Regions from separate parts of the Paenibacillus sp. B46(2026) genome, predicted to be linked through region 1. Evidence: riboswitches for the same ligand, from Rfam matches in the RefSeq annotation. Region 1 holds a riboswitch; the other holds the start of a gene.
The links. A riboswitch is a leader RNA that binds a small molecule or an ion and turns the genes downstream of it on or off. The one in region 1 is predicted to bind glycine.
Positions count from the first base shown of each region.

Region 1 (15,109 bases):
GATCATGAAGCAAGAAGAACAGAATGTCGTGATAATACCCATTATCGGCTCCAGAATACATTTGAGGAAAGATTTTGAAACATTTTGAGGTTAACTACGTATTTATTTACATGTGGAATGCTCAGTTAGGATGTATTTGCAGCGCAGAGAGAGGAGGAACAGGGGATGGAAACAATTTATTGGGGGTGTCTAATCGGAGGGGCGATATTTGCGGTTGTCAGCCTTGTGCTGGGTGACTTGATTGACGGCTTGCTGGACGGAGCTTTCGAAATGCCAGGTCTTGATTTTTTCAAACCCGTTGTGTTAGCTGGTTCCATTACAACCTTTGGTGGGGCAGGCATTATGCTGACACGTTATAGTTCATTAGGTGCAATGTCCGGTCTAATACTATCCCTGCTTATAGGTATTGCTGCAGCCATGCTGGTATTCTTCGCATATATCAAACCGATGCGTAACAGCGATGTCTCGATTGCATTTTCTATGAAAGAGTTATCAGGGAAAATTGGAGAGATTACCATTCCGGTGCCGGAAAAAGGTTTTGGTGAAGTGATGATCCGTTTTGCTTCCGGTAGTACGATTCAAACAGCATCCAGCTTTGAACATATCCCCATTGCGGCGGGAGCCCGTGTTGTCGTGGTGGATGTCGTAGATGGCGTACTGCGAGTGTCGGAATGGGATGAAAATGTACTTAAAGATTTATAAGGTAGCCTAATCAGCTAAGTAGTTTGAGCATTTACGAATGAATAAGGGGAGAGATGTAGCATGATGGATAATTTGGATTGGGATGTTTTGTTGATTCCTATAGTTGTGGTTGGTGTGATTCTGATATTGGGTTTGGCTTTCTGGGCGAGATACAAAACGGTTGGACCGGATGAAGCGATGATCGTTACGGGGTCATTCCTGGGTAGCAAAAATATTTCCGATGATGATTCTGGCCGAAAAATTAAAATTGTTCGTGGTGGCGGTGCATTTATCCTGCCGGTATTCCAGCAATCCGAGTTTATCTCCTTGTTGTCCCACAAGCTGGATGTCTCCACACCTGAAGTGTATACGGAGCAGGGTGTTCCGGTTATTGCTGACGGTGTCGCTATTATCAAGGTTGGGGGCGCTGTAGAGGACGTTGCTACGGCAGCTGAGCAATTCATTGGTAAACCTGTAGAAGCGCTAAGAAGCGAAGCACAGGAGGTACTGGAGGGGCATTTGCGGGCCATCCTCGGTACAATGACGGTGGAAGAAGTATATCGGAACCGGGATCGGTTTGCGCAAGAGGTTCAAGGAGTAGCAGCTAGAGATCTGAAGAAAATGGGTCTGCAAATTGTTTCATTTACCATTAAGGATGTTCGTGACAAACAAGGCTACCTGGATGCACTCGGTAAACCGAGAATTGCGGCAGTGAAGCGTGATGCCGAGATTGCTGAAGCAGAAGCGATGCGTGATGCACGTATTCAAAAGGCTAATGCGGAAGAACAGGGTCAAAAAGCGGAGTTGCTGCGTGATACCAATATCGCTGAAGCAGCCAAAGAGAAGGAACTGAAAGTAGCCACGTTTAAGCGGGACCAGGATACAGCAAAAGCGGAAGCCGATCAGGCGTACCATATTCATGAAGCGCGTGCGAGACAGACCGTGGTGGAAGAAGAAATGAAGGTTGAACTCGTTCGTAAAGAACGTGAGATTGATCTGCAAGAAAAAGAAATCGTCGTACGTGAGAAGCAATATGATGCCGAAGTGAAGAAAAAGGCAGAAGCGGATCGTTATGCGGTGGAGCAGGCTGCCGAAGCAGATAAAGCGAAAAGAATGCGTGAAGCTGATGCAGTACAGTACTCCATCGAAACACATGCCAAAGCAACAGCGGAACAGAAACGACTTGAAGGTCAGGCCATGGCGGATGCAGAACTTGCCAAAGGTACAGCGGATGCGGAAGTTATTCGTTTACGCGGTCTTGCTGAAGCAGAAGCGAAAGAAAAACTGGCCGAAGCGTTCCAAAAGTTTGGCGAAGCGGCTGTACTCGATATCATCGTCAAAATGCTGCCTGAGCTGGCTGGCAAAATTGCAGAGCCAATTGCATCCATTGATAAACTGACTGTGGTAGATACAGGTAAAGGTGAAGGAGCTACGCGTGTCAGTAACTATGTTACCGAGCTTATGGCTACAGCTCCAGAGATGCTCAAGAGCGTATCCGGCATCGATGTAGAGCAGCTGATTAAAGGTCTTACCAAGTCCAAAACACCTGCGCCGGTTGCCATTCAACAGAGCGAGTCTGTGACAACCCCGTCCATAATCGACAAGATTGTGGAAAGAGCTGGAGTTGACGAGTAACAACCACTTCCAATGTTGCAGGTATACTCTATTGACCTTAAGGCGAATTTTTGTTACTTTTTAAGCGAGACGTCCGGCGCGGTTTGCCCGCGCCGGATGTCTTTTTGTTCGTAACAGGGTGTGACTTATCACACCTAAGATGGTGTGAAAAATGAGGTGCAAATAATGAGCAGCCTGCATGTAGATAAAGCGCTAAACAATAATGTAATCATTGCACAGCATCCTGATCATGGGGAAGTCGTTGTTATTGGTAAAGGCATTGGCTTTAACCGAAAACCAAGTGATCACATTCCACTGATGGCTGTGGAGAAAATGTTCATTTTGAAAAACCAGCAGGAGCAAGAGCAGTACAAGCAGCTTCTTCCACAGGTGGATGAAGCATTGATCGAGATTATTAACGAAGTCATTACGTATATCGCAGAGCGTACGGACGTTCCTCTGAATGAACATATCCATATTGCATTAACCGATCATATTTCTTTCGCGTTAAAACGCAAGGAGCAGGGCATTGTCATACAAAATCCATTTTTATATGAAACCCGCGAGATTTATCCTGAAGAATATCGGATGGGAGAGTACGCTGTTCGTCTGATCAAGGAGAGAATGGGCGTAGATCTGGGGATGGACGAGATTGGTTTTGTTGCCCTTCACATCTATAGCGCGATGACCAATCAGAATATATCCCAGGTACGTGAACACTCACAATTGATCACTGATTTGGTGAGCCTGGTGTCCGACCAACTCGATTATTCGTTTGAAACGGAATCGCTTGATTACTCGCGTTTGCTGACTCATCTTCGTTTCGCCCTTGAACGTGTTCGCCGGGGGGACAAAGTGGAAGAACTTCATAAATTGGATTCATTGCTCAAGTTGGAGTATCCTGAAATGTACTCGCTTGCATGGAAGCTGACCAAAGTGATGGAGAAAAGGTTGAATCTGCCTGTCTATCCTGCGGAGGTAAGCTATCTGACGATTCATCTTCAACGGCTGAATCAGCGGAAAGAAGAAGAGAATAAGTGAAATCATTTCATTGATGGAATTCGGAAATAAGTTTTTTTGTGTAAAGGCTTGCAATGGATTAGAAGTGGTGCTACAATGGTTTCCGTAATCAAGCAACTGAATAAACATAAGCGACGTGTTACTGACTCGATCAGGCATGAGTTATTTAGAGTGTGATTGTTCTTACCTTATTAAGGGTATGCTATACCCCAAGGTTGGTACAGTTCACTTTATTAATTCATGCCTTTTTTGTGTTCCCTTGCTTGCATAACAACATACAACTTTAAACGGAAGGGTGAAAACGAAGCGATGTTTAAAAAGCTTTTTGGTGTATTGCAGAGAGTAGGTAAGGCACTTATGTTGCCTGTGGCCATTCTGCCAGCTGCAGGTTTGCTGCTTGGTATCGGTAACATGCTGGTCAATCCGGATTTCTTGCAATATGTTACGGCGCTCGACACCCCTTGGGTGAACTCGATTGCAACAATCATGATGAACGCAGGTCAGATCGTATTTGATAATCTGGCATTGTTGTTTGCCGTCGGTGTAGCCGTCGGTTTGGCCGGTGGCGAAGGGGTTGCGGGACTTGCAGCCATCATCGGTTATCTGGTCATGAACGTTACACTGGGTACCGCGGTAGGTGTTACTCCGGCAATGATCGGTGAAGTACCGGGTTATGCCAGCATCCTGGGTATCCCAACATTAAGTACAGGCGTGTTCGGAGGTATCATCATAGGTATTGCCGCCGCACTGTGTTACAATCGATTTTTCAAAATCGAACTGCCGTCTTACCTTGGTTTCTTTGCAGGTAAACGTTTTGTTCCGATTGTTACTTCGGTTGTATCTCTCTTGATCGGGTTGCTTCTGGTGATTATCTGGCCTCCGATTCAAAATGGGTTGAATGCTGTATCTCACTTCATGGTAGATACAAGTCCGACACTGTCGGCATTCATCTTCGGAGTCGTGGAACGGTCACTCATTCCGTTCGGTCTTCACCACATTTTCTACTCTCCATTCTGGTTTGAGTTCGGCGAGTACGTGAACAAGGCTGGAGACGTCATTCGTGGGGACCAGCAAATCTTCTTCAATCAACTACGGGATGGTGTGAACCTAACTGCGGGGACGTTCCAAGTCGGTAAATTCCCGTTCATGATGTTTGGTTTGCCAGCTGCGGCACTTGCGATGTACCATGAAGCAAGACCGGAGCACAAAAAGTATGTTGCAGGGATCATGGGTTCAGCTGCGCTGACCTCGTTCCTTACAGGGATCACAGAGCCACTTGAATTCACATTCCTGTTTGTAGCGCCACTCCTGTTTGCAGTGCACTGTATTTTTGCAGGGTTGTCTTTCATGACTATGCAGATTCTTGGTGTCAAAATCGGTATGACGTTCTCGGGTGGGTTCATTGACTTCCTGATCTTCGGTATTATTCCGAACCGTACACCATGGTGGGACGTAATTATTGTCGGCTTGATCCTTGCGGTGATCTACTACTTCGGATTCCGATTGATCATTCGCAAATTCAATCTCAAAACACCTGGACGCGAAGATGCAACGCCTGAAACCGCATCTGGCGGAGGCTCCGGTTCAACGGATGATCTGCCACATAACATTCTTGAAGCTTTTGGCGGCAAGGAAAATATCAAACATCTGGACGCTTGTATTACTCGTTTGCGGATTGAAGTTAATGAGAAATCCAATGTGAAAAAAGATCGTTTGAAACAATTGGGTGCATCTGGTGTGCTTGAAGTGGGTAATAATGTTCAAGCCATCTTCGGAACACGTTCCGACACGATCAAATCACAAATGCAGGATATTATTGCAGGACGAACACCAGCACCAACGCCAGCAGCTGCCAAACCAACTCCAGAAGAGGAGAAGGCACAAGGTGAGCAAGGCGAGCGCATTGTTGCTGAGGATATCGTAATGCCAGTCAATGGTGAATTGCTGGACATTACAAACGTACCTGATCCGGTCTTTGCTGAGAAAATGACAGGTGATGGATTCGCAATTTTGCCACATGATGGTACAATAACTTCTCCTGTGTATGGTAAAGTGTTTAATGTATTTCCAAGCAAACATGCCGTGGGCATCATGTCCGATGGAGGCAAGGAAGTGCTTGTTCATATAGGTGTCAATACGGTGAAGCTGAAAGGTCAAGGCTTTAACGTACTGGTACAGGAAGGTGATCTGGTATCGGCAGGTCAGCCGATTATGGAAGTGGATCTGGAGTACGTCAAAGCAAACGCTCCTTCGATCATTTCACCAGTTATCTTCACCAACCTGCCAGAGGGCTCCACGGTAACGCTGAAGAAGAGTGGAGTGCTGAAAGTTGGCGAACAGCCAATCATTGAGATAAAATAAGAAGTGTTCCAACGATGGCAAGCAAGTGTAAATATATGCAATGCCTAAACCAAACTACTGAAAGTGAGATGATTGTAATGCAACAAACATTCAGAATTACAGACGAAGATGGTATCCACGCACGTCCGGCGACAGCCCTGGTTAATACAGCAAACAAATTCAAAGGTGCAGAATCCTTTGCAGAAGCTAACGGTAAAAAAGTAACATTGAAATCCATCCTGGGTGTTCTTTCCCTCGGATTGGAACAAGGTGACACCATCAGCATCATCGTTGAAGGCGAAGGCGAAGCTGAAGCTCTTCAAGCTTTGATTGACGTTATGGTTAACGAAGGGTTGGGCGAAATTAATGCTTAATGTCTCCGGGATCGCGGCTTCGGCGGGTATTGCTATCGCCAAGGCGTTTATCTTGGAGCATCCTGATTACTCTGTAGAAAAACGCCAAATTACCGACGTTGACGCAGAGATCGCGAAACTCGACTCAGCTCTGGGCAAGTCCCAGGCTGAGCTTGAGGCGATCAAAGAGCGTACTTTACAAGAGCTTGGCGAGAAAAAAGCTGAGATTTTTGCTTCGCATTTGCTTATTCTGAATGATCCGGAACTGATTGATCCGGTTAAAGCTAGAATTGCAGATGACATGATCAATGCAGAATTTGCTTTGAACGAAACGGCATCGCAATTTATCTCCATGTTCGAGAACATGAAGAGTGCGTACCTGCAGGAACGTGCAGCAGATATGCGTGACGTTACCAAACGTGTGCTAAATCACTTGCTTGGTATCGACTTCATGAGTCCGGCTGAGATCAATGAAGAAGTGATCGTGCTTGCGGAGGATCTGACGCCTTCCGACACGGCTCAACTGAATCGCCAATTTGTTAAAGGTTTTGCAACCAACATTGGTGGACGTACTTCCCACTCGGCGATCATGGCTCGTTCGCTTGAAATTCCGGCTGTCGTTGGAACCAAGGATATCTTGGCTCAAGCGAAACAAGGCGATATGATCATTGTTGACGGTCTGGATGGTCACGTGCTGGTTAACCCTACTGATGAAGTTATTGCTGAATACCGTGCCAAACAGGAACAGTATGATGCACAACGTGCAGAGTGGAGAAAACTACGTGATGAGCCAACGGTAACAGTGGACAACGTTCATGTTGAACTTGCAGCCAACATTGGTACACCGAATGATGTAACGGGTGTTCTGGAAAACGGCGGCGAGGCTGTAGGCCTGTACCGTACCGAGTTCTTGTACATGGGTAGAGACAAGCTTCCTTCCGAAGACATTCAGTATAATGCTTACAAAGCGGTACTGGAAAAAATGGAAGGTAAACCTGTCGTTGTTCGTACACTAGACATCGGTGGAGACAAAGAGCTTCCATACCTGGATCTGCCAAAAGAAATGAATCCATTCCTCGGCTTCCGCGCAGTTCGTCTGTGCCTGGACCGTCTGGATATCTTCCGTACACAATTGCGTGCATTGCTGCGTGCAAGCGTACATGGAAACTTGCGTGTCATGTTCCCAATGATCGCAACACTCGGTGAATTCCGTGAAGCAAAAGCTGTCTTGCTCGAAGAGAAAGAGAAGCTGGTTGCTGAAGGTATTGCTGTTTCTGACAGCATTCAACTCGGAATCATGGTCGAAATTCCTTCGACTGCAGTTCTGGCGGATCAGTTTGCCAAAGAAGTGGATTTCTTCAGTATCGGAACGAACGATCTGATTCAATACACGATGGCTGCTGACCGTATGAACGAACGAGTGGCTTATCTGTACCAACCTTACAACCCGGCCATTTTGCGTTTGGTTAAAATGGTTATCGATGCAGCGCATCGTGAAGGCAAATGGGTTGGCATGTGTGGTGAGATGGCAGGAGACGAAACAGCAATTCCATTGCTGCTCGGTCTCGGATTGGATGAGTTCAGCATGAGCGCTACATCCATTCTGCCAGCTCGTAGTCAGATCACCAAGCTGTCCCGTGTGGATATGCAGGAACTGGCTGCCAAAGCTCTGGATATGCAAACGGCTGAACAAGTCGTTGAATTGGTTCAAAGCATTCAAGCGTAATTTTGCCGGGGGTTCCTCCGGATTTGAGGTTTTTCTTTTTCCGATAATGAGCTGCATTCATGCAGCGATTTTTGCCGGTATCCGCGAATTATGTGGATATCGGCTTTTTTTGTTGCGCGAATGAATAGGAAATAAAAGAGGAGTACGAGGAGAAAGGTCCTGTAATGTCTAACCAAAAAAATACTCTTACTGATGTAGTTAACATCAGCAAGAGCATGGATTAGAAATTCACTTAGTGTTTAACTGCAAGCGCAGTTCAGAACAGGTTTGCGTGCCGCGGTTGTTTCATCGAGACGGGTAACCGGTGTGCCATACGGTGCATTCAACACCAGTTCAGGTGTCTCTTCTGCTTCTTTGGCAATCCGTATCATCGTATCAATGAATCCATCCAACGTTTCTTTGCTTTCGGTTTCCGTTGGCTCGATCATGATGCATTCCTCCACGTTGAGTGGGAAGTACACCGTAGGAGGGTGATATCCAAAATCAAGTAATCGTTTGGCAACGTCAAGTGTACGCACACCATACTGCTTCAATCCCCGGCCAGACATGACGAATTCATGTTTGCATACCCCTGGATACGGAATCTCGTAGTAAGGTGCGAGACGGGCCATCATATAGTTGGCATTCAGTACCGCACATTCAGAGACACGGCGCAAGCCTTCTGGTCCATAGGTACGAATGTAGGCATAGGCACGAACCAATATACCGAAGTTACCGTAGTAGGCTTTCACCCGGCCAATGGATTGATCGCCTTCACGATCGAATGCATACATCCCATCAGCATTTTTGATCACCATCGGTTTAGGCAGGAACGGAACCAAACGACTCTTCACACCTACTGGTCCGGCGCCAGGTCCACCACCACCATGAGGCGTGCTCATCGTTTTGTGCAAGTTCAGATGCACCACGTCAAAACCCATATCACCCGGACGGGTAATGCCCATAATAGCATTGGAGTTGGCTCCGTCGTAGTACAGCAAGCCACCAGCCTGGTGTACGATGGATGCAATCTCCTGAATATCTTTCTCGAACAAACCAAGTGTATTCGGGTTCGTCAGCATCAATGCTGCTGTATCCGAACCGACGGCTGCACGGAGTGCGTCCAGATCGACCAGTCCGTCTGCGCGGGATGGAATCGTCACAGTTTCAAATCCTGCAACGGTTGCACTTGCCGGGTTGGTCCCATGAGAAGAATCGGGCACAATGACTTTGGTACGTTGTTCGCCACGACCTTCGTGGTAGGCACGAATCATCATAAGTCCAGTCCATTCTCCATGGGCACCAGCGGCTGGTTGCAGAGTCACAGCGTCCATACCTGTCAGACCTGCAAGGTCGTTCTGCAACGTATATAACAGTTCAAGTGCACCTTGAATGCTGGATTCATGCTGGTACGGATGGATTTTGGCGAAACCATTATAACGGGCAACATCCTCATTAATCTTTGGATTGTATTTCATCGTACAAGAGCCCAGTGGATAAAATCCGTTATCTACCCCGAAGTTGCGACGGGACAGGGCTGTATAGTGTCGAATAACATCTACCTCGAACACTTCCGGCAGTGCTGCTGCTTCCGAGCGGAGCATTTCCCGGGGAATCAACGTATCGGCATCCTGACGAGGAACGTCACATTCTGGCAGGGAATAAGCGACACGTCCAGGGCTGCTGAGTTCAAAAATCAATGCTTGCTCCGGAGCAGGAGATAAGGTCTGTGCACTGTATGTTGTAGCTGTCTCAGATGGAGCCGAAGTGGAGGAAGAGGTGCCTGTTTCCGATTGTCCTTGTACTGATGTTGTCGTTGTCGTCGTTTCCTGAGTCACAGCGATCCCTCCAATGCTCGTGCGAATTCGTCAATCTCTTCCTTACTGCGTCGTTCGGTAACAGCAACCAGCATATGTCCGGCAAGCTCCGGATAATCACGTCCGAGTTCGTAGCCACCAATAAAGCCCGCATCCAGCAGTTTCAACTGAAGTGTATTCACGTCTGTTCCTTCAGGAAGTTTAATCACAAACTCATTAAATGTTGGTGCATTAAATGTAAGGCTAACTCCAGGAATCGCAGTTAATGTATTCAGGGTGTAATGACTCTTTTGTAAATTCAGATCCGCTACATCGATCATTCCTTGTTTACCCATGATGGACATATACACAGATGCGCTGAGTGCAAGCAAAGCCTGATTGGAACAGATATTGGATGTCGCCTTTTCACGGCGGATATGCTGTTCACGCGCTTGCAGCGTGAGTACAAAACCACGCTTACCATTGCGATCGGTTGTCTGGCCTACGATTCGGCCAGGAATTCGGCGCATATGAGGCTGGGATACGGCGAAATATCCGCATGTCGGGCCGCCAAGTGAAGCGGCGATGCCGAGGGGCTGCGCGTCGCCAACAACGATGTCGGCACCCAGCTTGCCTGGGGCTTCCAGCAGACCCAGCGATAGCGGGTTAGCACTTACGACGAGCAGGCCCTTGTGCGCATGCACGAGGTCAGCAGCCTGCTTTACATTTTCCACGGCACCAAAGAAGTTCGGGCTCTGGATCATGACAGCAGCGGTATCGTCCGATATGGCGGCTTGCAGGGCATCCCAGTCAGTGACGCCATCCTTATAGCCAATCTCAACAATCTCCAGACTCAGTCCGTGCGCATACGCCTGCAATACCTGACGGGCTTCCGGATGAACGGTACGGGATACGATGAGCTGTTTGCGACGAGTTGCCGCTGCGGCCAGATTACCTGCTTCTGCAAAGGCCGTTGCACCGTCATACATGCTGGCATTGGCTACAGCCATACCGGTTAATTCACAGATGTAGGACTGAAACTCGAAAATGGCCTGTAGTTCACCTTGGCTGATCTCAGGCTGATAAGGTGTGTAGGCGGTGTAGAACTCGGAACGGGAAATGACATGATTGATGACGGAAGGAACATGATGATCATATATGCCTGCGCCGAGGAAGCTGGCATGTGTTTCGAAATTGGCGTTGGCGCCAGCCTGTTTGGACATGTGACGTGTCAGCGCGTATTCATCGAGTTTGGAGGATACGGGCAGCTCACCCTGATAACGAATCTCTTTAGGAATGTCCTGGAACAGATCCTCCAGCGTATCCACACCGATGGTTGCGAGCATGGCGCTCTGATCCTGCTCGGTCATGGGAATGTAACGGTGCTTGCTCATGCTTGATCAGCTCCTTGAGTAGGTGTCTTTGACGTACGTGTCCGTTTATGAAAAGGGGTCTTCACGACCTCGGCTTTCAGTTTCTTGCCGCGGATCTCAATCTCAAGCGGGGTTCCCAGCGCAGCGTATTTGCTGTCGATGAGGGCAAGCCCCAGATTACGCTTCAATGTAGGTGATTGTGTGCCTGTTGTCACTTCACCAATCTGTACGCCTTCGGCGTAAATCGGATAGTGTGGGCGGGGAATACCGCGCTCCAGCACTTCGATGCCGACCAGTTTGCGGGCGGGACCGTCTTTTTTTTGCTGTAACAAGGCTTCGTGTCCGATAAAGGGTCCAGCATTCAGCTTCACAAACATACCTACGCCAGCTTCGAGTGGAGAGATGGTTGCCGACAATTCCTGTCCATACAGGGGGAGCCTCGCTTCAAAGCGCAGTGTATCCCGGGCACCAAGTCCAGTTGGTACCAGTCCGTGACTTTCTCCAGCCTGCATTAATCCATTCCAGACCACAGCGGCCTGATCCGCAGGTACATATAGTTCAAAGCCATCTTCACCGGTATAACCGGTACGGGACAACAGCAATTTTACTCCACATACTTCAGCATCCTGCACAAAACGAAACGGTTCAATCGTGGATACATCCATATCTGTAACTTTTCCGATAATATCTACAGCCAGTGGACCTTGCAGAGCCAGTAGTGCCGTCTGCTCCGAATCGTTGGTCAAGCTTACGCCAGGGATCAAGTGCTCTTGCAGCCATGCCCAATCCTTGTCGATGTTGGAGGCGTTAACCACGAGCATATAGTTCTGTTCTTCCAGCTTATACACGAGCAGATCATCCACCACACCGCCATCCGGATAACACATCAGGGTATACTGGGCTTGACCAGGGACCAGCGTGGTCACATCATTGGTCATCATTTGTTGCAAAAATACTTCAGCCTGATCACCCTGTACTGTGAATTCGCCCATATGGGATACATCGAACAGTCCAGCACGCTCACGTACCGCTTCATGTTCTTTCTGGATTCCGCTAAATTGCACCGGAAGCTCCCAGCCTCCAAAATCAATGCACCGTACGCCTTCATATTGCTGATACAGTGGGAAGAGTGGTGTTCTAAGCAAATCGGACATCAAATCACCTCGTCATGGGCCGTCAGCCGACCGAATATAATAATCGTGGATCAATGAATCAGGGTATTTTTAAATTTTCAGCTAGAGATTTTCATCACATAAGTATGGTAAGGCAGCTATGGCAGCGCCGATCTGAATCCTGTTTTTCGTTTTTTGGGAAAAAGGAAAAGGACAGGCCAAAGAACCGGCATGCCAAGTAGCACGCTGTATTCTAAGGCTCTGTCCCTTGTACCTGAGAGTTACCCCGCTGCGTTGTGCAGCAGGTTTCCCCTTGGGTGATCATTACGCCCGCACAGGGCGAATAGATGCTCTCCAGAGTTGCGTCCCGTAAAAGTCCTTTTGCCTGAGAGATTCACCGCCGCTTATCGGTGGTTTACTCCTTCGGCGTTACCTCATGTACATCCCGAATCGGGTGTCACGGGTAATCTCTCCCTTTACATTCATCCGCGGGTATAACATAGTCCAATAAACACATTTACTCCTCTCATTAAAACGTGAATCCACTGTCGATGTCAAGAACGATATCATAGAAAATGATTTAAAACCGAATGTTTAATATAATTTTAATTTTATTGTTCGTATATTTATAAAGACTGCGCTTACTATTCTAATATTCACCAGTATATGTAGAAAGAGTGTATTCAGGTTACGGTTTGAGGAGGCAATTAGCAAATAAATTGTGAGGTATCTTGACATTTGATTCATAAATATCATACGCTATGTTCTGGGAAAAAGGTTAAGGTCAAAGAACGCATGCACTCATTAATGAAAAGCGAGGCGGATATCGATGAGCGAATTGAAAAGTGATTTCCTGTACAGTGAAGAGCACGAATGGGTGCAAACCGTAGGGGAGGATACTGTACGTATTGGCATTACCGAGTTCGCGCAGCATCAGCTGGGTGACATTGTGTTTGTGGAATTGCCTGACCTTGAATCCAATGTAAAAGCAGAAGACAGCATTGGAACGATCGAATCGGTCAAAACGGTTTCGGACTTGTTCTCTCCCGTCACTGGTTCAATTATTGCAGTCAATGATTCGTTGCAGGACTCACCTGAACTTGTGAACAGCTCTCCTTACGAGGAAGGCTGGATGATTGAGATTCGTGTTGAGGGAGATCTGACAGCAGCATTGTCTACATTGATGAATGCAGACGCGTATCGTAAACATACGGAAGAATAGTATCAACGAACTTGTACTTATTAACATATATTTTTATAAAAATATGAGACGTGCTTCATGTTATTGCGACCTGTGTGAGCCTATGCTTGCAGAGGTTTTTTTGTGCTTTCCAATGAACGTTGTGAATGCTGATTTAAGCAGATTGTGGATGTGAATAGCAAGATTAGTCCAAGCTATAGGATAGAAAATGATTTTGGAAATAATAAAAGTCATAGGCAAGAAAAGCCTTGTGTACCAATGGGTTCAGCCATTATGCATAGATAAAAACGATTACATAACCTAATGTTGTCATCATTGTTCATGACGAAAGTACGCTTTCATTTCATTGAACAGGAGACCATTCTCGCTTAGGATTACAGCAGGGGAGAAATGATACCCCTTTCATAAATCATAATCACTTGATCCAAGGAGGATAATACAATGAGTAATTTGGACCAATCGTCCAATTCCAAAGGTGGGCTACGGGTAGGTGTGCAGCGTTTTGGCCGATTCCTGAGTGGTATGGTCATGCCGAATATGGGAGCGTTCATCGCCTGGGGATTAATTACGGCCATGTTCATTCCAACAGGCTGGTTCCCTAACGAGACGCTTGCACAGCTAGTCGATCCGATGATCAAATATTTGCTGCCACTGTTAATTGGTTACACCGGGGGTACGATGGTGCATGGTCAGCGTGGTGGTGTCGTGGGTGCCATTATGACCATTGGGGTCATCGTGGGTAGTGATATCCCGATGTTCCTCGGCGCCATGATTGCCGGACCACTGGCAGCATGGATCATCAAAAAGTTCGATAAATCCATTGAAGGCAAAATTAGAGCCGGATTTGAAATGCTGGTTAACAACTTCTCAGCCGGTATTATTGGCGGGATCTTGGGGATTTTTGCTCTACTGGGCATTGGGCCTGCTGTAGAAGCGATTAGCAAAGTATTGTCTGCCGGGGTACAAGGCTTAATGAATCTGGGCTTGCTACCGCTGGTCAACCTAATCATTGAACCAGGTAAAGTATTGTTCCTGAACAATGCAATCAACCACGGTATTCTTACACCTATTGCAACAGATCAAGCGAGAGAATTAGGGCAATCCGTATTATACATGCTTGAATCCAACCCAGGTCCGGGACTGGGTATCTTGCTTGCTTACTGTTTCTTCGGACGCGGAATGGCCAAATCTTCTGCACCAGGTGCCGTTATCATTCATTTCTTCGGGGGAATTCATGAGATCTACTTCCCTTACATTCTGATGAGACCGATTCTGATTCTTGCCGCAATCGCGGGTGGCGTCGCAGGTACATTAACATTCATGCTCACCGGAGCAGGACTTGTTTCGGCACCATCACCGGGTAGTATTATCGCGTATTTCCTCTTAACACCAAAAGGTGGATACCTGCCGATGCTCGCAGGGGTGCTTGTAGCAGCCGTCGTTTCTTTCCTGGTTGCAGCAGTGTTGCTGAAAACGGGTAAACAAAAGGACGAAGATCTGGAGTCCGCATCCAGTCGGATGAAAGACATGAAAAGTCAAGGAACCGTGCCAAACGCTGGCATTACGGCAAATCATCGTGAAGCAGACAGAGCCGCGGATATGGCTTCTTCTACAGTGAAAACAGATGTGAAGAAGATTGTCTTCTCCTGTGATGCAGGCATGGGGTCGAGTGCCATGGGCGCTTCCATTCTACGCAAGAAGATGAAGGCAGAGGGGATTGACGTTACGGTGACCAATACGGCCATCAGTGATATCCCGCCGGATGCAGATGTGGTAATCACACAACAAATATTAACGGATCGAGCTCGCTCCGTTGCACCGAACGCAGAACATATATCCATCGACAACTTCCTAAAAAGCCCGGAATACGATGCGCTCGTTGAACGTCTGAAGTAATTGCACGCATTCGTTTTC
Region 1 is NZ_CM165907.1:5,128,142-5,143,250, reverse strand. It holds gene AC1S8V_RS22890 (NfeD family membrane protein) at 166-702, shown strand; gene floT (flotillin lipid rafts scaffold protein FloT) at 766-2,316, shown strand; gene glcT (glucose PTS transporter transcription antiterminator GlcT) at 2,482-3,336, shown strand; gene ptsG (glucose-specific PTS transporter subunit IIBC) at 3,625-5,676, shown strand; gene AC1S8V_RS22870 (HPr family phosphocarrier protein) at 5,754-6,029, shown strand; gene ptsP (phosphoenolpyruvate--protein phosphotransferase) at 6,022-7,734, shown strand; gene gcvPB (aminomethyl-transferring glycine dehydrogenase subunit GcvPB) at 7,974-9,413, opposite strand; gene gcvPA (aminomethyl-transferring glycine dehydrogenase subunit GcvPA) at 9,548-10,903, opposite strand; gene gcvT (glycine cleavage system aminomethyltransferase GcvT) at 10,900-12,036, opposite strand; glycine riboswitch at 12,254-12,354, opposite strand; glycine riboswitch at 12,358-12,480, opposite strand; gene gcvH (glycine cleavage system protein GcvH) at 12,824-13,216, shown strand; gene AC1S8V_RS22840 (PTS mannitol transporter subunit IIBC) at 13,637-15,091, shown strand.

Region 2 (15,109 bases), 2.3 Mb from region 1:
CCCCAGCTTGATTGCATGCATCCAAGGGATCTCACTGGCATGGAATCCGAGGACCAGACCCAGACCCACAATTCCTGCGGTTAGCAGCAAGCAGGAGATCACCAGCAGCAGGCAGGCAAGCAGGAACTTGGCCAGATACACGGCCGGTCTGGGAATCGGCATCGCGAGCAGCTGTTTCCACGATCCCTGTTCATGCTCGACATTTGCGATCATGGAGCTGAGAATGGTTGCCCCCAGCATCAGGGACAAGGGCACAAAGATAACCACATTGCCCAGCAATCCGCCCCACAGGTTATCTGCATACTGCTCTTTCAGATAGTCCAACCGTAATCCGAAATTAAGCGCCTGCATTGCTGTAAGTCCAAGAGGGGCCAAAAAGACGAGAAACCAGATTCCTTTCCCCCGAATCTTGAGCCAGTCCGACGATAACGCACGTCCGGTCATATGGTTGCCCCCTCGCCAATGACCCGCATGAACAGATCCTCCAGCGACTGACGCTGTTCCTCTACACGATACACATCATGATCCTGCTCAATCAATCGGCGCACAAGCAGTGCAACCGAAGGGTTATCCATATAAGGGAATGTTAACGCAGAACCCTGTTGCTGACCGAATTGCCCCTGTTCTCTCGCCAGCTTCATAGCCTCTTCCGGCTCGGAAACCGTTAATCGGATAGAGCTACCCGTCTGACTATGCAGACTCGCAATGGTATCCTGAAGCACCATTTTTCCATCACGGATAATGCCGACACGGCTGGCCATCTGCTCCACCTCGCTTAGCAAGTGACTGGAAACCAGTACGGTAATCCCGTGCTCCAGAGGCATGCGTTTGATCAACTCACGAATCTCCTGAATGCCGGCAGGATCAAGCCCATTCGTTGGTTCGTCCAGGATCAGCAGCTCCGGTTCACCCAGCAAAGCGCTGGCAATACCCAAACGTTGCTTCATCCCAAGGGAATACCCCTTCACCGAACGTTTGGCATCCTTGGTCAGATCTACAATGGACAGCACTTCAGCAATTCTCGATTTTGGTACATTGATGATGCGACGTAAGGTTTCCAGATTCTCTACCGCGTTCAGATGTCCGTAATAGGACGGGTATTCGACCAAGGAACCCACACGGCGCAAAATATCCATGCGATCCTTGCGGATATCCTTGTCAAAGACACGGATCACGCCTTTGGTTGGTTTAATCAAGCCGAGAAGCATGCGAATCGTTGTTGTTTTGCCGGCACCATTGGGACCGAGGAAGCCGTAGATATCTCCCTTTTTAATATGCAGATCAAGTTCACGGACCGCTGCACGGTCCCGGTATGTTTTCCATAAATTCGCCGTTTGAATAATATTATCACTCATTGTATGATCACCTCGGAACTATCGTAACCCTCCAAGGTTAAAGCCAAGGTAGTCTCCAGTTTAAGTTTAGTTTAAAAAAGCTATTTCAGCGGTTGGTTGTTTCCCTGTTTCCCTTACCACTGTAGATATATGTCCAGACACCCGCATCAGAACTCTCTTCCCGCTTGCGCAGTCCCATCTCACGAATCAACAGGTCTACAATGGATAGGCCCAGACCTGTGCCTTTTGTGTCGGAATCCTGTTGCATTCCCGGACCACGATCTTGAATAACAATAGCGGTCTCGCCCTGAATCTCCTGTGTTGATATGCCAATATACTTCCCGCTGGCGGCATGACGGATCACGTTTTGGAACAAATTATCGAGAATACGGCGCATTCCCTGCTCATCCATATGCCATATCAATGGTTTCTCCGGAAGGTCAATATCAATTTCGAATTGCTCTTTCTCCCAGACCGGGTACCAGGCCGCCGCCGTTTCCCTGACGATCCGCAGTATATCTTTCTCTTCCAGCTTCAGTGTATATTTCCCACTCGTGAGCAAATTGTAGGATAACATGTTGTCAATGAGGCCGCCGAGATCCTCCATCTTCACTTCCATGCGATGTAATGAACGGTCACCTTGCTCGCTGAGCGCTTCTTTATGCAAAGCATGCATATGTCCACGAATCACCGTTAGCGGGGTACGCAGATCGTGGGAGAGCCCTGCAATGAGACGTTTGCGTAATTGTTCTTCCTCGCGTTCACGCTCGCGGCTGTCGGACAGTTGATGCACCATCTGATTGAAGGATTCCTCCAACTGACCGATCTCATCTGACCGACGAATATCAACTGGAAGCGGAATGCCTTCCTTACCCGGAGTCATCATCGCCGTCTGCAATCGAATAAGCCTTTTGCGAATACGTGCGAAGAAGAGAATCGACATCATGATGAAGATCATGAAGATGATAGTCATGACAATGCCGAGATACAAGAGTTCCAGCGGCCAGTTACTCTGTGTCATTTGCAGAAGTGAACGCGGCACTTCAATGATCATGAAGCCCTGCCCTTTGTCCTGTTCATTCCCGCCGATATATGCAACTACGGTCAGCGGATCGCGAAAGGAAGCTTCTTTCATGAATTGCACCGTATTGTTCACATTCCATAAGGCTGGAATTCGGGTCTCTGCCGTTTGCCCGGAATCCAGTGACCATCTCAATGTCGTGTCTGTCATGCCATCCGGCGACGTGGATTCCAGCAGCGTTACATCTTCACCACCAAGAATAAAGAGGGTCTCACCACTCGCATTCACACGATACATGGAAGATTTGGGATACATGCCATGTAACTGCTCCAACCGGGCCTTAATCTCCTCATCCGAAACACCATCCAAGTTCTCTGCTTCACGCGACCATAGGTTACTGATTCGGGTAACGTCACCGTAAGGTGCAGCTTGATTCGTATTCGTGTTATTTACCACCACAACATATATAATGGATATGATCGGAAGCACAACGGGCACAAATAATACTGCCGCCAAGATCAGGATGATGTATCTGGACATCAAGGACCGCCCAAAGCGAAGTTTGCGCCGCCCGGATTGCTTCCCATCCATGCTTCGTTCTGCCTTCATGATCTTTCGTTCTCTGAACGGCCTGATCATGGCTTCTTCACACGATATCCCACACCGCGGACCGTTTGAATAACTACCGGATTGGCCGGATCAAGCTCCAGCTTTTCGCGCAGATGCCGAATATGTACCATCAAGGTCTTGTCCCCATCCAGATAGGGCTCGTTCCAGACGGCCTCATAGATCTGCTCTTTCGTTCGAATCATGCCCATATGTCGTAGCAGGTAGGCGAAGATGTGGAACTGTTTTCCCGATAAAATAATCTCATCCCCCGTCTCCTCATTGACGATCCGGTTGTCCTTCTCATAAATGGAGAGATGATCCAGCTTCAGGGCTGTATCCGATGAGACCGCAGTTCCTGCCTTACGCAGCTGGACCTCGATTCGGGCAGCCAGTTCATCGGGGTGAAATGGTTTGGTCACATAGTCATCGGCAAAATCAAGACCGTGCAACTTGTCGTCAATGGATGTTCTGGCCGAGAGCATGACAATGGGCACGGCGGGATGTTCTTTTTTCAGTCGCTGACCCACCGTAAATCCATCCAGCCCGGGCAGCATAACATCCAGAATAATGAGTGAACAACCGACAGCAGCCTCCGCTGCACCTTCACCACTGCCGAGCCATACCACCTCATAACCGCGCTCCTCCAGATCGGCTCTGACCCATGTCGCAATTTCCGTATCGTCTTCAATATATAACAGTTTAGTTTTCATCCGAATATTCGTTTCCTTTCTGTCCCCATTGGGTTAATGATATATCTGAGCATAATAATGATAAAAGCTGCCTATAACAAATGAATTCATGTCTTGTTGAAACAATGTTGAAGCCTTTACGTTACCACACATGCTAATTATAGCTTATCCATTAACGTGGGGAATGTCATATTAATCAAGTCTACCAAGTACATATTAGTTCTACACCTGACGGGAGGAATTTCATTATGCTGCTGGAAGCCATCTATCATCAACCGAAACGGAACTGGGCCTATGCCTACGACCGGGATACGATCCGTCTACGCCTGCGTGCCAAAAAGGACGATCTGACCGAGGTACATGCCTTGACCGGGGACAAATATGCTTGGGATGCAACCAAAGCGCTGGTTCCCTTAACCAAGTTTACGACAGACTCCATGTTCGATTATTACGAAGGTGAAGTGAAGCCTCCTTACCACCGACTGAAGTACTCTTTTCTATTAAAAAACGGAGACGAACAGATCTGGATGACCGAGACGGACTTCCAGGAAGAAGAACCGGACGATCCGGGCCGTATGTTCCAGTTCCCTTATATTCACGCCGGAGCTGTGTTCACACCCCCTGCATGGGTGAAGGATGCAGTGTTCTATCAGATTTTCCCTGAACGATTCGCGAACGGCAACCCAGATATTAGTCCGGAAAAGGTGGAACCGTGGGGGGGCGAGCCGACACCATTCAATTTCTTCGGCGGTGACCTTCAGGGCGTGATCGACCATCTGGATTACATCAGCCAGCTTGGTATTAATGCAATCTACTTCACACCCATCTTCGAAGCCACCACCAATCACAAATACGATACCGAGGACTACCTGCATGTAGACCGGCACTTTGGTGACGCAGATACCGTGAAAAGGCTGGTCGAGCTGTGCCATGCGCGCGGAATCCGCGTTCTGCTGGATGCCGTGTTCAACCATTCCGGGAAGACGTTTGCACCGTTTGTGGATGTACAGAAGAACGGGGAACAATCCAAATACAAGGACTGGTTCCACGTGCACGAATTCCCGCTGGATGTGAAGGATGGCATTCCTACCTATGAGACATTCGGATTCGAAGCGCACATGCCGAAGCTCAATACGGAGAATCCGGAGGTTAAGGCCTATCTGCTGGAAGTTGCCGAATACTGGATCAAGGAAGTGGGTGCAGACGGATGGAGACTGGATGTCGCGGACGAAGTGGATGATGCATTCTGGCGTGATTTCCGCCGTGTAGTCAAAGCCGCTAATCCGGATGCCTATATTCTGGGCGAAGTATGGAACGAGTCCTCTGCCTGGCTGCAGGGAGATCAGTTCGATGCTTCCATGAACTATCCGTTTACCGATGCCGTGAATGCCTTTTTTGTGAAAAATACCATGCAGGCCGAACAGTTTGCGAACTCCATCGGTCGACAGTTATCCCGCTATCCGCTTCAGGCCAGCGAAGTAGCATTCAACTTGCTGGACAGCCACGATACCCCGCGTCTACTCACCCTGTGTGAGGGCGATCAGCGCAAGATGAAGCTGGCTGCGTTATTCCAATTCAGTTATATGGGGGCTCCGTGCATCTATTACGGAGACGAGATCGGAATGGACGGTGAGCATGATCCCGGCTGCCGGAAATGCATGGAGTGGGATGAAGCAAAGCAGGACCGGGAACTGCTCGACTTTTATCAGAAACTGATCTCCCTGCGTCATGCTCATCCCGCCCTCCGTGCGGAAGGCACCATTCGTTTCCTGCAGGCTCGCCACAATGGGGGGCAACTGGTATTCGAACGGCAAGACAATGAGGAACGCATCCTCATCTTGTTCAATCGTTCAGAGGAGACAGCCATTGTCGAACTGGAGGCAGGTGACGGTGAGTGGACCGAGCTGTTCGGCGGAAACCATCGTACTGCCAAGGAAGATGGCGTGCTCGCCATTGAGCTGCCTACGTATGGATATGCCGTACTGAGTACGGCTGTGACTCAGGGATCGTCTTAATACTCATACATGTGTCATTCCGTTTATGCAGTACATCTCGGCTATACCCAACCGCAAAACAAGCGTCCTGCATGACCTGAATCCAGGTTTGCGGACGCTTGTTTTTGTATTCGCCGTTATACATAATAATGTCACTGATTTATATCTCGGTGGTCCCGGTTCAGCTTAAACCTGAGGGTCCGTGTCCACTTGAGCATTATCTGCCCCACTTGTAGTTGTGTCAGAATCGGCTGTGTTCGATTCCGGCTCAGGCTCAGCACGCTTTGCCTTCGGTTTAGCCAGCTTCTGCATCATTTTGCGTCCGGTTGGCGTCTGGGCCAACCCGCCCTGGGCTGTCTCCCGATGGCGACTCGGCATTGCACTGCCTACTTCCAGCATGACGTCTATAACTTCGTCTGACGGAATGGCACTACGCACACCGGCCAATGCCATATCGGCCGCAGCCAGTGCTGTTACGGCACCAAGTCCATTACGGACGATGCACGGAATTTCGACGAGCCCTGCGACTGGATCGCAGATAAGGCCCAGTGTATTTTTCAACGCCAAGCCAACGGCATGAACGACCTGCTCCGGTGTACCTCCACGCAGCTCAACCATAGCACCCGCAGCCATACCAATCGCAGAACCCACTTCCGCCTGACAGCCACCTTCGGCACCGGAGATAAACGAATTGTTGGCAATGACATAACCGATTGCCCCGGCACAGAACAACCCGTTCACCAAGTGTTCGTCCGTCCAGCCAAACCGCTCTTGTGAACTGATAAACACACCAGGAATAATGCCGCAGGAACCGGCTGTTGGTGTTGCCACGATCCGGCCCATGGAGGCATTCACTTCAGATACACACAGGGCATACGCCATGGCAAGTGCAGAAGCATCGCCAGAGCAAGTCTCACCCTTGCGAATGTACTCGGCCATTTTCTTGCCGTCTCCACCCGTTAACCCACTGCGTGATGTGGTATCTTCCGTTAATCCCCTGTGTACCGCTTCCTTCATCACTTGATAATAGTCCGACATCTGCTGCACAACATCCACTTCCGGCGTATTGGTCTCCTGGACCTGCTCCTCAATCATTAGCTGAGCAATGGTTTTGGATTCCGCTGTACAGATCGTATTCAGTTCATGCAAATGTTTAAACCGCATCCGAATCAACTCCTCTCTTCAAATCAATGACACGAATGTCCAGGACATGGTCGAGCGAACGCAGACGCTTCAACATATCCGGATTAGGCACGCCGTCCATCTCCATTGCCGTCAGCGCTTCTCCATCACGGGCTTTCCGATCTACCTGCATATACCCGATGTTAACCCCGGATGAGCTGATCGTGGATGTCACTGACGCAAGCACCCCCGCTTTGTCCGCATGTCGCAGAACGAGTGTCGGAAACTCTCCACTGATCTGAACACGAAAATCATTCATCGCATGCACTGATACGCTGCCGCCGCCAATGGAAGCACCGATCAGCGAGCATACGCGATCTCCATGCCACAATTCAATTTTGACCGTATTCGGATGAGGAGCAGGCAGGCCGCTTGTATAAAACTCAACCTCCATGCCCGCTTCCTCTGCGTATTGCTCTGCATCTGGAATACGCGGATCGTCTGTGACATAGTCCAGCAGACCACCGATCAGTGCCAGATCTGTTCCGTGCCCCTGATACGTATCTGCAAATGAACCGTACAGTGTCAGTCGTGCCCGATCCGGTGTACATCCCAGCCACTGTCGAGCAATTCTTCCTAACCTTGCTGCTCCAGCTGTATGTGAACTTGAAGGCCCCGTCATGGACGGACCAATAATTGAAAAAACATCTTTAAACCGCACCTGCAACCCTCCATTTATATTCGTCATTTCCATCCAGAAGCATATACAGATTGTTCCTTATTTACTGAATGATGACACCAAAAAAGGACAGAAGAAGGCCCCAAGCCCTCTCTCTGTCCTCGATACCTGAGAGTTTCATGATCAGCAGTGTCCAAGGACAAGGTGAATGCCTGCGATTACAGGCAAGCTCACCGGGCTGACTGATCATATACCCCTTGGGTGGCGCAATTCGCGCACTCTCCAGAGTTGCGTCCAACGATGGTACATTTACCTGAGAGATTAACCACTACGCCGGGTGCGCAGCAGCTTGCTCCTTCGGTGCCTGAACACTAGCCATTTTGCTCGGCTAACCAGGTCTCTCCCGCTCGTTATCATCCGCTGTATAGTCATATCCTCGTTCGAACACACATCGAACGTGTATCTTTTGTTAAAATGATCATATTCGGTACATATACTTACAGATTAATATGCTACACATTATATGTCAATAAAAGTGACGTATAATTATCATCTTTATCACTCATTAGGAATGATTAGGCAGCTTCAATTCATTTATCCAAGCTTGAAGCTTCTCTTTCGTCCATCCTTCGTTTTCACCCATGACGGAGTACCGCAAGCCATTTTCACTCCATGATATGTTCCGAATGCTCTTCATATATGAACCCTCGGTGTTACGAACCTTAATCTTGGCTTCATCCGGCATTAGTGTATCGTCCACATTTTCTTCCGGCATCTTGAATACCGTCAGGCTGACTTCTACCTTGTCGTCACGTACATAATACAAGGTTACTTCATCTCTGCTCAGCTCACCGCCCAATGTAGACATTTCGATCCGTGATCGTTCGAATTCTCCACTCGTGTCCTGTAGGAACGGCTGTTCCAACGCTTTTTCCGCTTCCTCTAAGGTCACTTCGGAATTCTGCATCATATCGTTCAAGTCCTTCACATCGACCTCCTTAGGGATGTCAATTACGAAAGTATCCTTTGTGAATTCAGGGTCATACTGAATCGGATCATAGACCATTTCTGATTTCCCATCCCCATACGCGCTGTTTACTTTGACAATCATCCACGTTTTGGGGTCTACCCAATACTCTGAAGATATGGAGAATACGCCTTCTTCTTTTGGTGTCAATTCAATATGAATGACGTCCTGTCCATGAAGTTTCTCCTGTCCCATCATATTCACATCATGCGTAATACGTAACCGCTCTAGTTGATCAACCAATATTTGCTTCTGGGTTTGATTAGGCTGTTGTGACACGGATGATGCATCCATGGAATATGCTGCTCCTGTTTCTTTTTCATAAAGGATGATCTCCTTTCCGTTATTAACTGCGTAACTGACATTGCCATTCTCGGATGTTTCCGTGCGCTTTCGGCCGGTTTCACCATCTACCCATTCCTTAATTTGCATCGTGTTAGTCAGCTTGTCGTCCGCCCATATCTTCATCACACCTTCCGCATAATATGAGGCAGGTTCTGTTTCTGCTGAGACAACCTTCTCGATCATATCGTCTCCTGACATAGCCAGCATATCCTTCTCCGCGCAACCTCCAAGCAGGGCGCCTGCAAGCAAAGCAGTACCCAGCATCATCCATCCTTTTTTCATCATCTTACCCATCCTCTCTGCGTTTACATTCTCCATGTTCAGGCAATCGGCATGCTGCCAGCGTTCCATATCCTTCGTATGACCACATGCGCATATCCCCCCCGTGCTTTATTGCAACCCGTTTGGCTATACTCAATCCCAATCCCGAACCACCTGCATACGTCTTCTCCTCCTGATTCTGGTGTTGAACATAGGGTTCGAAGATACGAATGAGCTGTTCTTCAGGAATAGCAGGACCTTCATTTTGTACTATGATCAATGTTGCCCCCGCCCTGTAGTTATCCAATTCATCTCCAAGCGAGGGAATAATCCATTCTGGGAGCTCCCCATCTGAAGCAATAACCCCTAGTCCCATTACACCGTTCGTCCTTGTGTGGCGTAGTGCGTTATTTATCAGATTATCTGTCAGGCGCATCAGTTGTTCGGGATGAACTCGGTACAGTTGATCTGTGCGGACATCCATCTTCACGTCAATCTGCCCACGCTCGGCAAGTCCCTCATAGCTCCCAAGCAGCATATCGAAAAACTCCTCACCTTCCACCTCAACCATGGCCATCTCCGATTCAGTGGAACCCAGCGCCGTATACATCTCAAGTTCACTAATCATCTGTTTCATCCGCTTCACATTCCCATACAGCACGTCCTGATATTCCTGCCTTTCACGGCGTTCCAGATGCGGATTGCTACTAAGTGCTTCCGCATAAGCACTAATGGACATTAACGGCGTTTTCAGATCATGAGACAAAGAGGCAACCATAAGTTCCTTCTCTTTTTGTTCTCTTCGCACTTCAGCCTGGGTTTCTCTGACTTTCTCCTGCATTGCATCAAACTGTTGGAGCAATGTGCCCATTTCATCATGACGAACAGGTAGCACATCTGGAACAGCCTCTCCCCGTGCAAAAGCATCCATTCGTTCTAATAGATATTTCATCGGTCGAAAGAGCTTTCTGGATAGCAGCCACAGCACTGTTCCGTATAACAGGATAAAGAAAGCAGCAGCCAGACCAATGACCCAGGTTGTCCGCAAGGATATGCCTTCCAGCCAATCTCCACGCAGCATGACAATCTCGTAAATGCCAACCAACTCACCCTTTTCCCATACGGGTTTTTTCAGTGAAAATGTGCGATGACGAATCTGTAAGTTGTACAGATTACGATACAGCTCCGCGCCCCCAACGGTGTAGGCTCCAGCAGTCCATGTGTTCTCGCCAGATGTATACACCCGAATCCCTGTTGGTAAATACAGATCAAAGTTCACCCGAACATCCTCCAATTCAGAGAGTGCAGCGAAGGCATCAGGCGATTGCAGACGGTACAGCCCCGGGTCAGATAAAGCCAGTTCAATAGGGGCCATTTGACCGGACAACTCTACATATTCCGTTACGGCACGCTGATCATTGTAATAGTTATACAGGGAGTACAGCGCCCACCCTGCAACGACAGGCAGCAGCATTACAATGAGAAAGGCAAGCATTAACCAGTACTTCAGCTTCATTCTTCCGGCTCCCCCACGAATCGGTAGCCACTGCCCCACACCGTCTGAATCCAGCGTGGATGATGGGGCTCGTCACCAAGCTTGGCCCGAAGGCTCTTCACATGAACTGTGACCGTACTAGAGTTCCCCGCCTCTGGCTGACTCCAGACATGTTCATACAGTTCCGCCTTGGTAAACACCCGGCCCGGATGAGAGGCAAGCAGTAGGAGCAAAGCCCATTCCTTGTTGGTTAGTGCCACATGTTCTCCATGTATCTGTGCGCGCTGATTCAAATCATCGATCGATAACCCATCGTTATACTGCTGATCTGTCGATTCCGGCTCTACACCTTGATATCTCCGGTACCTGTTCAGATGGGATTTAATGCGGGCTGTAAGTTCTGTCAGACTGAAGGGTTTGGTAATATAATCGTCAGCTCCCAGACCCAGCCCTCTGACTTTGCTCTCTTCCTCGATTCGAGCACTCATCATGAGCAGCGGAACATCACTGATTAGCCTGATATTTTTGCATACCGTGAACCCATCCATCTCCGGCAGCATCAGATCTAACAGGACTAATTGATAGGTCCCCCCCCTAAAGTCTTCCCAGCTCTCCAAACCGCTTGATGCCCAAGTCACCTCATAACCCTCACGTCGTAGATGATCTCTCAGAATGCGAGCAATCTCTGGATCATCCTCCACCAGCAATATGTTCTCGCTGTCTCTCATCGCTGCTTCATCCTCCCATGACTGTATTGTAGCGAAGAAAAGCTGACTCTCCGCAGAGTTTATACTTTCTTCATAAATGTCCATTACGATCGTTATCTAATGCATGCAAAAAGAGCCCCCCGATTGTTCAGGACGCCCAGGTATTATTCACAATCTTAATCCTAAGTTATAGCTCCTAGAAAAGAAAATACCTCATAACTCATAGAAGATGCTCTCGTTCTGCACATAAGGTCTGCAATACTTGCTGCACAGCTTCGGCATGCGATCTTTCATCCATTCGTGTCTCGATTCATTTGCCATCTGAAAGGCATAATAACCCAGTGTAAAGATCAACATGAACCCTTCCATTAATCGAATATCATGATCCGTGAGTGGCGCGATCTGTTGGGTATAACCGGATAAGAATATGTCACGTTCCTCCCGATTGAACATAAGTGCTGCCCCTCCGGCATCGAAAAGATAATAACCATAACCGTGTAGACAAAAATCAATCATGGAAATTCCCTGCTCCCTTATCAGCAGATTGTTGCGAGTAATATCCCCATGAATGATCCCCCATGTCCCTGCGTTCTGCGGGTACGTTGCTAGCTGTTCATTAATGTTCTCAAACGTCTCACGAAGCAGATCGAAGTCTTCCGTTGTAAAAATTCCCAGTCGGACGCCTTCCTCTAACTGCCCTAGCATGACCAAGTTCTCATGGCTATTACCATATGCCGGCCGTACCTTTGTTCGATCTGTCTGATCCTGCTCACGCCCATATTGATGAAGCATCTGCAGTTGTGCCCCAAGATCATAGATCTGCTCTGTTGTCAGGCGTTCTCCCTGCTGGATGTCCCTGCCCTCAATCCACTCCAATACCGTACAACAAATCTCTTCTCCCGCTTCACTTGTCCATACCGTTACCCATTCGCCTGATACATTCCGTACCGGATGCTGCACGCGCAATGCTGTCGTTGCGTTCAACTCATGAAGCAGATTCATCTCTGCCTCCAGCGCAGGAAGTGTATGCTGAATACCTGTCATACTTGCATATGCGGCTTGGTGTATCCGTAGCAGATACTTCTGCCCGCTTGCTTCATCAACAACATGATACGTCAGATTCTCATTATGCCGAATATATGAAACGACAGGTTTCTCAATAGTGTAGTTTTGTATAATCTGAGCTGCCATATGGTCGTAAGACATCTGGTCCGTAGTGATGATCAACATCTCCTTCAAAGTAATGTAAACGTTCTCTTATTAATAAATATCGTAGCATGATTGCTTGACATACAGCAAATTCTTCCAAAATGAAATTAAAAAGCACAACCCCCGAACAACCGTCCAGGCATTGTGCTTTCTTTTGTCTCTATTAATTTCTTAATCTCTCTGTCTGTTGCTCTATGTGACACTCCATGATCCAATTAACCGAAACGACCCATAATGTATTCTTGCGTCAGACGATTGTCCGGGTTCGTGAAAATATGCTCTGTATCCCCATGTTCAATCATATTTCCAAGATAAAAATAAGCTGTATAATCCGAGATGCGTGCCGCCTGCTGCATGTTATGGGTAACAATAACAATCCGCAGATCCTTCTTAAGCTCGGTGATCAATTCCTCAACCTTACCCGAAGATACCGGGTCAAGTGCAGATGCCGGCTCGTCGAGCAGCAGAATCTGTGGTTCAACAGACAAAGCGCGAGCGATACATAGGCGCTGCTGTTGTCCGCCAGAGAGAGACAGAGCTGACTCATGCAATCTGTCTTTCACTTCGTCCCAGAGCGCAGCACGGCGCAAGCTTTTTTCCACAATTTCATCCAGTGCCTTCTTACTCTTCGTACCACGGTAGCGGGGGCCAAACGCGATATTGTTGTAGATGGACTTATGAAAAGGATTCGGCTTCTGCCACACCATGCCAATCTTCTGGCGAAGCTTGATTACATCGGTTCCAGGCTCATTCAGATCGTTACCGTCCATCCAGATATGTCCCTCTGTGCGGGAACCAGCGATCTCATCGTTCATTCGGTTGAGGGACCGGAGGAACGTGGATTTACCACAACCAGACGGTCCAATCAGCGCCGTTACGCTTGCTTCGGGAAACGTCAGGCTGATCTGCTTAACTGCCTGGAAATGCCCATAATATATGCTTAACTGTTCCGTACCAAAAGGTATGGCCATGTTGGTTCCTCCTTATTTCGAAGCTGTCATGCGGCGGAATATAACCCGACCGATCCAGCGTGCACTTAGATTGAACGCCAGCACGAGAATGACAAGCACCGCGGATGCGCCTGCTGCCACTTCTTTGGAATCTGGCCCAATGCCTTCACTGTTGACCTTCCAGATATGGACAGCAAGTGTCTCTGCCGGACGGAAAGGGTTAAGCGGTGATCTAGGGCTCGTCGGATTCCAATCTGTAAAGTCCAATGGTGGACTACTCATACCTGCGGTGAACATCAACGCTGCTGCCTCACCAAAGATCCGGCCCGATGCCAGGATCGTACCCGTAATCAAGCTGGGCAATGCCACAGGCAGCAGAATGGAAGTGATAATCTTCCACTTGGACAGTCCAAGTGCCAGACCTGCTTCTTTCTGTTCCTTCGGAACAGCCCGGAAGGCCTGCTCCGTAGTCCGCACCATCAGTGGCAAGTTAAAGATCGCCAGAGCCAAGGCACCCGAGATCAGGGAGAAACCAAGACCAAATGTATTTACAAGCAATAAGAGACCAAACAAACCGATAACGATGGAAGGGAATGATGACAATACTTCAACGACCAGACGAATGAAGCTGGTAATCTTGCCTGGTTTGGCGTATTCCGCCATGTAAATTCCGCCGCCCCATCCGAGTGGAATGGTAACAATCAGGGTCAGGACAAGCAAGAATATGGAGTTGAAGAGCTGTGGACCAATCCCACCGCCGCCTTTGAGTAACTGTGGAGCGCTTGTCAGGAAGTGCCAGTTAATATGTCCAATGCCTCTAAACATGATGAAGCCAAGCAGACCGAGCAATAGAATAACAATGAACAAGGCCAGTACAACGATAACGGATGTTGCAATTTTATCTACCGTCTTTGCCTTCATTTTCATACCCGGTTCCTCCTTTCAAGCAGGCGAACCAGAATGACGAAGACAAAGGTCATCACCAACAGGACAAGCGCCATACTCCACAGTGCATTGTTATGAACAGAACCCATCGTGGTATTACCCATGCTGAGTGTAATTACACTTGTTAATGTTGAAGCCGATTCAAGCAAGGATGTTGGAACATGCGGTGCATTACCAATAACCATCTGCACAGCAAGGGCCTCACCAAAGGCACGAGCCATACCGAGTACAATACCTGTCAACAAGGCAGGCAGAACTGTCGGGATAATAACCCGGTAGATGGTTTGCCAGCGAGTGGCACCCAGTGCGTAGGAGGATTCACGCAATCCTTTTGGCAACGCGGACAATGCATCTGCCATAATACTTGTCACCGTAGGAAGAATCATGACGGACAAGACCAGACATCCGGCTGCAATCCCAACGCCCGCTCCACCAAAGATACTTCGCAACAAGGGTACAATTACACTCAGACCGATAAAACCGTACACAACGGAAGGGATACCAGACAAGAGCTCTATCGCAGGCTGTAAAATCTTTTTACCTTTACCTGGCACAATCTCCGTCATAAAGAGTGCTGCACACAGGCTAAGCGGGCTCGCAATGAGGGCTGCAAGCAATGTCGTTATGAAAGAACCTGTGATGAACGGTAATGCTCCATAGACAGCAGGTTCCCCCGTTGGATTCCATGTTTTGCCCGATAAAAACTCGCGTAAACTTACGCC
Region 2 is NZ_CM165907.1:518,360-533,468, reverse strand. It holds gene AC1S8V_RS02555 (ABC transporter permease) at 1-444, opposite strand, end outside; gene AC1S8V_RS02550 (ABC transporter ATP-binding protein) at 441-1,355, opposite strand; gene AC1S8V_RS02545 (HAMP domain-containing sensor histidine kinase) at 1,441-2,964, opposite strand; gene AC1S8V_RS02540 (response regulator transcription factor) at 2,991-3,674, opposite strand; gene AC1S8V_RS02535 (alpha-glycosidase) at 3,902-5,668, shown strand; gene sdaAA (L-serine ammonia-lyase, iron-sulfur-dependent, subunit alpha) at 5,834-6,811, opposite strand; gene sdaAB (L-serine ammonia-lyase, iron-sulfur-dependent subunit beta) at 6,801-7,490, opposite strand; glycine riboswitch at 7,602-7,736, opposite strand; glycine riboswitch at 7,741-7,864, opposite strand; gene AC1S8V_RS02520 (LolA family protein) at 8,014-9,105, opposite strand; gene AC1S8V_RS02515 (sensor histidine kinase) at 9,107-10,597, opposite strand; gene AC1S8V_RS02510 (response regulator transcription factor) at 10,594-11,304, opposite strand; gene AC1S8V_RS02505 (phosphotransferase enzyme family protein) at 11,497-12,489, opposite strand; gene pstB (phosphate ABC transporter ATP-binding protein PstB) at 12,708-13,463, opposite strand; gene pstA (phosphate ABC transporter permease PstA) at 13,476-14,363, opposite strand; gene pstC (phosphate ABC transporter permease subunit PstC) at 14,366-15,109, opposite strand, start outside.
Region 2: it holds a riboswitch for glycine, as region 1 does, so the genes downstream of both, sdaAB (L-serine ammonia-lyase, iron-sulfur-dependent subunit beta) here and gcvT (glycine cleavage system aminomethyltransferase GcvT) in region 1, are expected to answer to the same signal.